Regions from separate parts of the Mumia sp. ZJ430 genome, predicted to be linked through region 2. Evidence: riboswitches for the same ligand, from Rfam matches in the RefSeq annotation. Region 2 holds a riboswitch; the other holds the start of a gene.
What was found. Region 2 has a riboswitch for cyclic di-AMP ahead of HCT63_RS12085 (C40 family peptidase). Riboswitches for the same ligand answer to the same signal wherever they lie in the genome.
Positions count from the first base shown of each region.

Region 1 (4,619 bases), on a different contig from region 2:
GTCGTGCTGGGAGTACGTCCGGAAGGCGATGTGCGTCTCGGTCGAGCGGACGCCGGCGACCTTGTTGACGCGGTCGGCGACGACGTCGGCGATGTCCTCGGTCCGACGGACGCGCACGAGCGCGATCAGGTCGATGTGCCCGGTGACCGAGTAGACCTCGCTGACGCCGTCGAGGGCGGCGATCTCCTCAGCGACCTCGGGGATGCGGTCGACCTCGGCATTGATGAACACGATCGCGGTGATCACGGGCCCTCCTGGCGGACGAGTCGGGGTACGCGGGGCAGCCTACTCGTCATCGACGGGGCCGGTGCTCGGTGCGCCAGCCGTCGCCCCCGGCCTCGTCGAAGGGGGCGGCCAGCGCACGTGATCGCTCTGCGGCCTCGACGATCGGAAGGTGCCGGCCGGCCCCGCGGGCAGGGCTCGCCCACTCGCCGTCGAGGTCCACGAGGCGGACGCCCTCGGACTCCATCCAGCGCAGCACGAGCTCGGACTCCGCGGCCGTCGCGGCCGGGGCCTGCTCCGGGACCACTGTCTCCGCGATGGCCCGGAGGGCGTCGACCCACGGGCGGGACGGTGTCGTCGCCGGCATGACGCCCGCCGCCACGAGCCGACCGTGCCGGACGATGTGGACCTCCCACTCGCGCCGTGCCGGGTCGAGCGGGCGAGCGGCGACGACCTCCCTGCACGAGAGCAGCGCCGAGAGCCGCTGGCTGCGGTGCGTGGCCTGCAGGAGGCTGACGAGGCGGTCCCGCTCTCGTGCGGCGTCCTCGAAGCGGTCCTGCGAGGCGAGGGTCCGCATGCGGTCGGTGGAGGCCTCGACGACCTCGACCGGGTCGGTGAGGATCGCGGCACGGACACGCTCGACCTCTGTGGCGTACTCGGCGTCGGTGGTCGACCCGTCGCACGGGGCGAGGCAGCCCCCCATCTCGGCGAGCGCGCACGCCGTACGGGACGGACGAAGCGGCAGACGGCCGGAGCACTGGCGGATGCGGAACGCCTCGTGCAGCGCGGACGCGACCTGTTCCGCCGAGGCGCGCCGGGTGAACGGGCCGAGGTAGTCGGCGTCGTCGTCGGTCTTGCGGACGTACGACAGGCGCGGCCACGGCTCGCGCGTGAGCTTGATCCAGGTTGCCCGCTCGGGATGGCGCGAGCGCCGGTTGTAGGGCGGCTTGTGGTGCGCGATCAGCCGGAGCTCGCGCACCTGCGCCTCGAGCGCGGTGGCGCAGGTGATGCCTTCGACGCGGGTCGCGAGCGCGATCATCTCGCCCATGCGGGTGCGGGTCTCGCTCGACGTGAAGTAGGAGCGCACCCGGGTACGGAGGTCCTTGGACGTCCCGACGTACAGGACGTGCTCGTGGCGGTCACGGAACAGGTAGACGCCGGGGGAGTGCGGGAGGTGGTCGGCGAGCCGGCTCTTCTTACGTTGGGCCGGGCTGACCCGCGCGCTGAAGGTCGCGAGCTCCTCCATCGTGGTCACGCCCATCGTGCCGACGCGCTCGAGTAGCGCGTGGAGCACGTCGACAGTGGCCCGCGCGTCGGCAAGGGCGCGGTGGTTGGGCGTCGTCGTGGAGCGGAAGTGGCGTGCGAGGGTGCCGAGCTTGCAGTTGGGGACCTCGTCGCGCACGAGGACGCGGCGTGCGAGGCGTGCGGTGTCGAGGGTCTCGAAGCCGGGCCACATGAGGTCGAGCGCGGCCGAGAAGTGCTTGAGGAACCCGACGTCGAACGGCGCGTTGTGCGCGACGAGCACCGTGCCGCGCGCGAACTCCAGGAACGACGGCAGCGCCTCGCCGATGCGGGGAGCGCCGACGACCATTGCGTCGGTGATGCCGGTCAGCACCGCGATGAAGGTCGGGATCTCGCCCTCGGGATCGACGAGGGTCTGGAACTCGCCGAGGATCTCGCCACCGCGTACCTTGACCGCGCCGATCTCGGTGATCATCGAGCCGGCGGACGCCGAGCCGCCTGTGGTCTCCAGGTCGACCACACAGAACGTGACGGCGGACAGGTCGCGGCCCAGCTCGTCGAGAGTCCCCTGGACGGGGACGGGCGACGCGGGGGAGGGGGCTTTCATGAGGGTGACGTTAGGTCGCGGCTCTGACATCACGGACGAATCGCCGGGTCGTACGGCGTGTCGCTGGTCCCGCTTTCTGTCAGCCCACGGTCGTAGCGTGCCGAGCATGAACGAATCTCGCGTGCTCCACCAGCAGCCGGGACCGGCGACGGGCCACGGCGAGTCCCTCACGATCGACTGCGCCCGCTGCCTGGCGCGCCCCCGGGCGTGCGGCGACTGCGTCGTCACCGCGCTCCTCGGGCCTCCTGACGACGCCGTACGGCTCGACGCCGAGGAGGGGGCAGCACTCGCCGCACTGAGCTCTGCCGGCCTCGTGCCACCGCTCCGGCTCGTGACGTCGGTCGAGAGCGAGGCGCCCGACGAGCCGTGAGGTTCAGGGTGAGTAAGCACACCGTGCACAATCGGGCCCTGTCGTCGTTGATTCTTGGCCCCCACCTTGCGTAGGGTGAGGCTCGCGTGCCTGAGGAGTTCTCTACCCCGGAGAGCGCAGGCAAGCCGCCTAGTTCGGCCGAGGTCCCCCGATCGACGCCGGAGCCGGGGACCCACGCGTTCCTGGGGTGAATCCGCGCTGCACCACGGGCGCGGTAGGGCACGTTCTTGGCCCGAACCCGTCAGCTCACCCGGTAGGCGTCGAGAACGCGAAGGAGACCGTCCCACGTGCGGAACGGCCGCAAGCTGTCGATGAAGGCAGCCATCGCCGCTGGCTCAGGAGTGGTTCTCGCCGCGACGCTCAGTGCGTCGCCGAGTGCAGCAGACCCCCAGGCGCCGAGCCTTGCAGAGGCCCAGCGCAAGGTGGCCAAGCTCAGCCACGAAGCCGAGCAGGCGAACGAGCGCTACCTCGAGCTCAAGACAGAGGTCGAGGGCGCCAAGAAGCAGATCAAGAAGCTCCGCGCGGACGTCAAGGTGCAGGAGTCCGAGGTCGACGGGGTCCGCAACGATCTCGCCAAGACCATCACCGACCGTCTTACCAGCTCGCCGATGGGCCCTACGACCCAGCTGCTCGCGAGCGGTGATCCCGACGAGTTCCTCAACGGCCTGGCGGCGCTGCAGTCGTACAACAGCACGCAGGCCGACCGCCTGGCAGCGTTCGAGCGCGAGGCCGACGAGCTGAAGGTGCGCCGCACGCAGCTCTCGTCCAAGCTCGAGGTCATCTCCGATGCCCAGGGCGAGATGAAGAAGCAGCAGGCGACCCTCGACAAGCGTGTCGCGGAGGCCGAGGCCGTGGTGGCGCGGCTGACGCCCGCGGAGCGCGAAGAGGTCTACAACGGCGATCACGGCGGCGGCACCTCGCGTGACGACGACCGTGCCTCGTCGAGCGCGCCCAAGGTGAACGCCTCCGGCCGCGCCAAGAAGGCGATCGACTTCGCGCTTGCGCAACTCGGTGAGCCCTACGTGTACGGTGCAGCGGGTCCGGGCAGCTGGGACTGCTCCGGTCTGACGATGGCCGCGTTCGGCGCAGCGGGCGTGTCGCTGCCGCACTCGTCGTCGGCGCAGTCGGGCATGGGCACGTCCGTGTCCCGCTCGTCGATGAGCCCGGGCGACCTCGTGTTCTACTACAGCCCGGTCAGCCACGTTGGCATCTACCTCGGTGACGGCAAGCTGGTCCACGCCCCGCGTCCCGGCCGCAGCGTCGAGGTCGTGTCGGTGGACGTGATGCCCGTGAGCGGAGTCCGTCGCGTCGGGTGACGCGCGTGCGGCACCGCGTCGGGTGACGCGCGTGCGGCAAGAGCCCCGGTCCACCTCGCGGTGGGCCGGGGCTTTGTCGTCACGCGGCCAGATGACGTGGCTACTGAGCAACCGACATCCGCAGGCACCGACGGCAGCCGCAGGCCCACCCGTACGTCGGTGCGGCAGCGTCCACGAGTGCGTGTGGGGTGGACGCCCAGCCCCACCAACGGCCGCACGCCAACGGTGCGCTCACCACGCAAGCAGATGCCGAGCTACTGGTAGAGGGACTCGACGTCGTCGCGGTGCTCGCGCATCACGACGTTGCGCTTGAGCTTGAGGGTCGGCGTCACCTGGCCGCCCTCCTCGGTCCAGTCGATCGGGAGGATACGGAACTTGCGGATCGACTCCGCGCGCGAGACGTGCGTATTGGCCTCGTCGACGGCCGTCTGGACCGCTGCGATGACGTCAATGTCCTCCGCGAGCTCCGCGATCGGGGTGTCGACAGCTCGGCCCTGCTGCTCCAGCCAGGGGCCGACCGCCTCGGCGTCGAGCGTGACGAGCGCGCCGACGAACGGCTTGCCCTCACCAACCACGACGGCCTGGCTGACCAGGACGTGGGCGCGGACGCGGTCCTCGAGCACGGCTGGGACGACGTTCTTGCCGCCTGCGGTGACGATGATCTCCTTCTTGCGACCCGTGATCGACACGAAGCCCTCGGCGTCGATCTCGCCGACGTCGCCGGTGTGGAACCAGCCGTCGGCGTCGATCGCCGTGGCGGTGGCCTCGGGGGCGTTCCAGTAGCCGCGGAAGACCTGGCCACCGCGGAACAGCAGCTCACCGTCCTCGGCGACACGCACCTCGGTGCCGGGGAGCGGGCGTC
Region 1 is NZ_JAAHFK010000004.1:442,547-447,165, forward strand. Features, by position in the region: gene HCT63_RS18345 (Lrp/AsnC ligand binding domain-containing protein) at 1-246, opposite strand, end outside; gene HCT63_RS18350 (DEDD exonuclease domain-containing protein) at 293-2,071, opposite strand; gene HCT63_RS18355 (hypothetical protein) at 2,178-2,441, shown strand; cyclic di-AMP (ydaO/yuaA leader) riboswitch at 2,568-2,717, shown strand; gene HCT63_RS18360 (C40 family peptidase) at 2,729-3,757, shown strand; gene HCT63_RS18365 (long-chain fatty acid--CoA ligase) at 4,012-4,619, opposite strand, start outside.
Region 1: another riboswitch for cyclic di-AMP. It lies ahead of HCT63_RS18360 (C40 family peptidase); the one in region 2 lies ahead of HCT63_RS12085 (C40 family peptidase).

Region 2 (4,619 bases):
CTGGAGAGCTGTGGTCGACGGCACCACCGCGGCGTACGAGGACGCGAACCTCCTCGAGGTCGCGAGAGTCGTCGTGATGGCTGCGCTCGCCCGTGAGGAGTCGCGTGGCGCCCACTTCCGTACCGACCATCCCGAGCGTGACCACGCCTTCGACCGGCACCTGTCGTGGGTGCGCAAGGGAGGACACCCGTGCTGACCGAGGCTCACGTCGAGAAGACCGTGGCCGCCGCGCTCGAGGAGGACGCTCCGTGGGGCGACCTCACGGGCGAGACGCTCGTCCCTGCAGACGCGCGGGCGTCGGCCGTCCTTGTCGCCCGTGAGGGCGGTGTCCTTGCCGGCGCACGGGTCGCTGAGTCGGCCTTCCGTCAGGTCGACCCTGCGACGACGGTGCACCTCGTCCTCCGCGACGGCGATCTCCTCGAGCCCGGTACGGTCGTCGCGACGGTCGAGGGCCGCGCCCGCGCCGTCCTGCGCGCCGAGCGAGTCGCCCTCAACTTCGCCCAACGGATGTCAGGCATCGCGACCCAGACCCGCGCGTACGTCGACGCCGTCGCCGGCACGGGCGTCCGCATCGTCGACACCCGCAAGACGACGCCCGGCCTGCGTGCCTTCGAGCGGTACGCGGTCGCGTGCGGCGGCGGGCACAACCACCGCTTCTCGCTGTCGGACGCCGTGATGGCCAAGGACAACCATCTCGCCGTGCTCGGCGACGACCCCGAGCAGATCACGGCGGCGCTGCGGGTCGCGCGCGAACGGCTCCCGCACACCGTCCATCTCGAGGTCGAGGTGGACCGGCTGGACCAGATCGACGCGGTCCTCGCCGCAGGGGTCGACACGATCATGCTCGACAACTTCTCGCTCGAGGACCTGCGGACGGGGGTGGCGACGATCGCCGGGCGTGCGCTCGTCGAGGCCAGCGGCGGGATTACCCTGCCGGGCATCAGGGAGGTCGCCCTGACCGGTGTGGACCTCATCTCCGTCGGCGCACTCACGCACTCCGTCCGCGCCCTCGACCTCGGGCTGGACGTCGAGGTGGCGAGCTGAGGTGCGCTACCTCGACGCGGCGGCGACGACACCCGTACGCCGTGAGGTGCTGGAGGCCATGTGGCCGTACCTCACGGGAGAGTTCGGCAACCCGTCCAGCCGCCACGGGCTCGGCGACGCCGCGGCCCGTGCGCTGACCGCGGCGCGCGCACAGGTCGCGACCGCCCTCGGCGGCCGACCGACCGAGGTCGTCTTCACCGCCGGCGGTACGGAGGCCGACAACCTCGCGGTCAAGGGCCTGGCGCTGGCACGGCCTCGCGGTCGCGCGATCGTCACCTCGGTCGTCGAGCACCCTGCGGTCCTGGAGGCGTGCGACTACCTGGCACGCTTCCACGGCTTCAACGTCCACCGTCTCGGCGTCGACGGCGACGGCGTGGTGGACCTCGCGGAGGCTGCGCATGTCATCGACGAGGACACCGCGCTCGTCTCGGTGATGCTCGCCAACAACGAGATCGGGAGCCTCCAGCCGGTCGCCGAGCTCGCCGCGATCGCCCACCGGGCCGGCGCGCTGATGCACACCGACGCCGTCCAGGCGATGGGGGCCGTCGCGGTCCATCCGGCCGATCTCGGCGTGGACGCGCTGTCGTTGAGCGGCCACAAGCTCGGTGCGCCCAAGGGGAGCGGGGCGCTCTGGGTACGCCGAGGGGTCGCGCTGGAGCCTCTCGTGCACGGCGGAGGGCAGGAGCGCGGTCGCCGGTCGGGTACGGAGGACGTCGCGGCGGCGGTCGGTCTCGCGACCGCTGTGCGGCTGGCGACGGGGCCAGGGTGCGACGAGGAGCGTGCCGACCTGGCCGCGGGGCGGGACGCGTTCGTCCGCGAGGTGCTCGAGGGCGCGCCCGGCGCACTCCTCACGGGACACGCCGAGCACCGCCTCCCCGGCCACGCGTCCTTCTGCTTCCCCGGCACCTCAGGGGAGGCGGTGCTCCTCGCCCTCGAGCACGACCACGGCATCGTCTGCTCGAGCGGATCTGCCTGTGCGGCCGGCTCGGACGAGCCGTCAGCGGTGCTGCTTGCGCTCGGACTGGAGCCGGAGGTCGCCCAGACGGCGGTGCGGTTCGCTGCAGTGTCGGGAGCTGATTTCGACGGTGTCGCAGCAGCCGTCATCAACGCAGTGTCAACGCTGCGTGCACTGGCCGGATAACTGACCGTTCCGGCAAGTCTGCCGTTGCGGCCGTAACCATTCTGTTACCGTCTCGATGCATAACCGAGATCAATGTGAGCGGCTTCACGACGACCCCGTTCGATCCCTGTGATCTCAGGGGGTCCGTACCTGGACAGGTGCCCATGTACGTCTTGTGATGGCTTGGGGGGGTTTGAGACTCGGCTCGAATCGTGTCTATGGTGACCCGCGGCTCGACTACGGGCCTGGACAACTTCACATGAGCCAGCCGAGAACGCGACCCGGAGGCTCGACAACTGAACATCGTGTGTGGGAAACGCCGAGTCCTGCCCCACCTGCACACGCCCCCATCATCGACCCCCACCCAGGGGCAGGAGCGGAGGAACCAACTCTGCACGAAGACCGTCCGCGGTCATGCGTGCTCGGGGTGAAGCCCGCAAGGGCAGGGCCATCCTTCGGCCCTAATCCGACAGCTCACTTCGCAGGCGTGGAAGGGAAACCACGCACTCATGTTCGCGAACCCCCGGATGCATCGCCTCGTCGCGCTGCCCATCGCACTGCTCGCTGCATTCGTCATGGTGGTCTCGACCGCCGGCGAGTCGCAGGCCGCCACCGCCAAGGCGTCGACCTCGTCGACCAAGATGGCGGCCGCCAAGACCACCGCAGCCAAGACCCCGACCGCCAAGCAGGCCAAGCAGGCCCGCAAGAAGGCCAAGCGCGTCGCCGCCAAGAAGCGCCGTGCTGCCCGCATCAGCAAGGCCTCGCGCGTCGCTGCCCGCCAGAAGGGCGACCCGTACCGCTACGGCGCCAGTGGCCCGGGCGCTTTCGACTGCTCGGGTCTCACGTCGTACTCGTTCCGCAGGGCCGGCGTGAAGCTGCCCCGTACCGCGAACTCGCAGTACCGCCACGTGCGCAAGATCAAGAAGAAGAACATCCGCAAGGGCGATCTCGTCTTCTTCGGTGGATCCCGCAAGTACCACGTGGGCATCTACTGGGGCAAGGGCCGCATCCTCCACGCGCCCTACTCCGGGAGCCGCGTGAAGGTCGAGCGGATCTGGACCAAGGGCTGGTCCGCCGGCACGGTCCGTCTGCGCGCCTGACGTACGACCCTCGAGACCGACACGGCAGGGCCGGTGCCACACCTGGCACCGGCCCTGCTCCACCATGGAGAGCATGCCCGTGAGCAACTACCTCCGCGCGACCGCGCGCGCTACCGCTGCCCTCGCTGCGCTCGCCCTCGTCGCTGCGTGCTCGAGCTCGCCTGATCCCGAGCCGGAGCCGACGCCCGACACGCCTGACGCGAGCCGTGATGCCGCGACGCTGATCCGTGCCAACCCGTTCACCGGGAAGGCGGCGCCCAAGGGACTGCCCGACCACCCCGCGTTCCTCGTCAAGATCGAGAACACGGCCGCCGGTGCTCCGCAGTACGGGCTGTCCGAGGCCGACATGGTCGTCGAGGAGCTCGTCGAGGGTGGGCTGACCCGTCTCGCGGCATTCTTCTACTCCCAGACTCCGGACAAGGTCGGGCACGTACGGTCGACCCGTACGACCGACATCGCGCTCGTGAAGCCGACCGGTGGGCATCTCATCGCCTCCGGCGGCGCCGGTGTCGCCGTCCGCAAGATCAAGGCCGCCGGCGTCGACTTCCACAGCGAGGACACCGGCAACCTCACACTCACGCGAGACTCCGCCAAGAGTGCCCCGTACGACCGGCTGCTCGACCTCGACGCCTACGCCGACCAGCACGCGTCCAGCAAGGCGGCGATCCCCGCCCCCTACCTCCCGTTCGGCGCGACACCGACTGCTGCGAAGAAGAAGGCGACCTCGTTCGACGTCCGCTTCTCGCGGGGTTCGGCGACCCGCTGGAAGTACGCGGATGGTCGCTACACGCGCGTCAACGGGCACGCCCAGAAGGGCAAGGACTTCTCCCCGGACACGGTGCTCGTGCTGTTCACGCGCCAGGCCGACGCGGGCTACCGCGACCCGGCTGGCAACCCCGTCCCCGAGACGGTGTTCACCGGCAAAGGCAAGGCCGTCGTTCTCCACGGCGGCACCATGCTCGAGGCCCGCTGGAGCAAGAAGAACGCCGGCGCGCCGGTCCGGCTGGTCGCGGGCGGCAAGCCGGTCGTGCTCGAGCCCGGCAAGGTGTTCGTCGAGCTCGTGCCCCAGGGTGCGGGTGGCATCTCCGTCCGCGGCTGAGCGAGCGACATCACACGCCACAAGGGTGGGCTGTGACCCGCCTCGCGACCTAGCATCGACCCCAGAGGTCGGCCCCACCTGACGGTCCCTCCCTCCAGCGTCGGGTGGGGCCGTCGTCTCTTCGCAGCGAGGCCTGCGGGGCTCAGCTCGCGGGCTTCTGCTCCGCCAGCGCCGCGAGCTCCTCGCCGAGCGCCTCATCGATCGCGTGACCGAGCTCGTCACGGAAGACCGCGACCACGGCCTGCGCCGCGACGGG
Region 2 is NZ_JAAHFK010000002.1:1,142,786-1,147,404, reverse strand. Features, by position in the region: gene nadB (L-aspartate oxidase) at 1-196, shown strand, start outside; gene nadC (carboxylating nicotinate-nucleotide diphosphorylase) at 190-1,044, shown strand; gene HCT63_RS12090 (cysteine desulfurase family protein) at 1,046-2,185, shown strand; cyclic di-AMP (ydaO/yuaA leader) riboswitch at 2,506-2,667, shown strand; gene HCT63_RS12085 (C40 family peptidase) at 2,674-3,264, shown strand; gene HCT63_RS12080 (DUF3048 domain-containing protein) at 3,338-4,363, shown strand; gene HCT63_RS12075 (MerR family transcriptional regulator) at 4,506-4,619, opposite strand, start outside.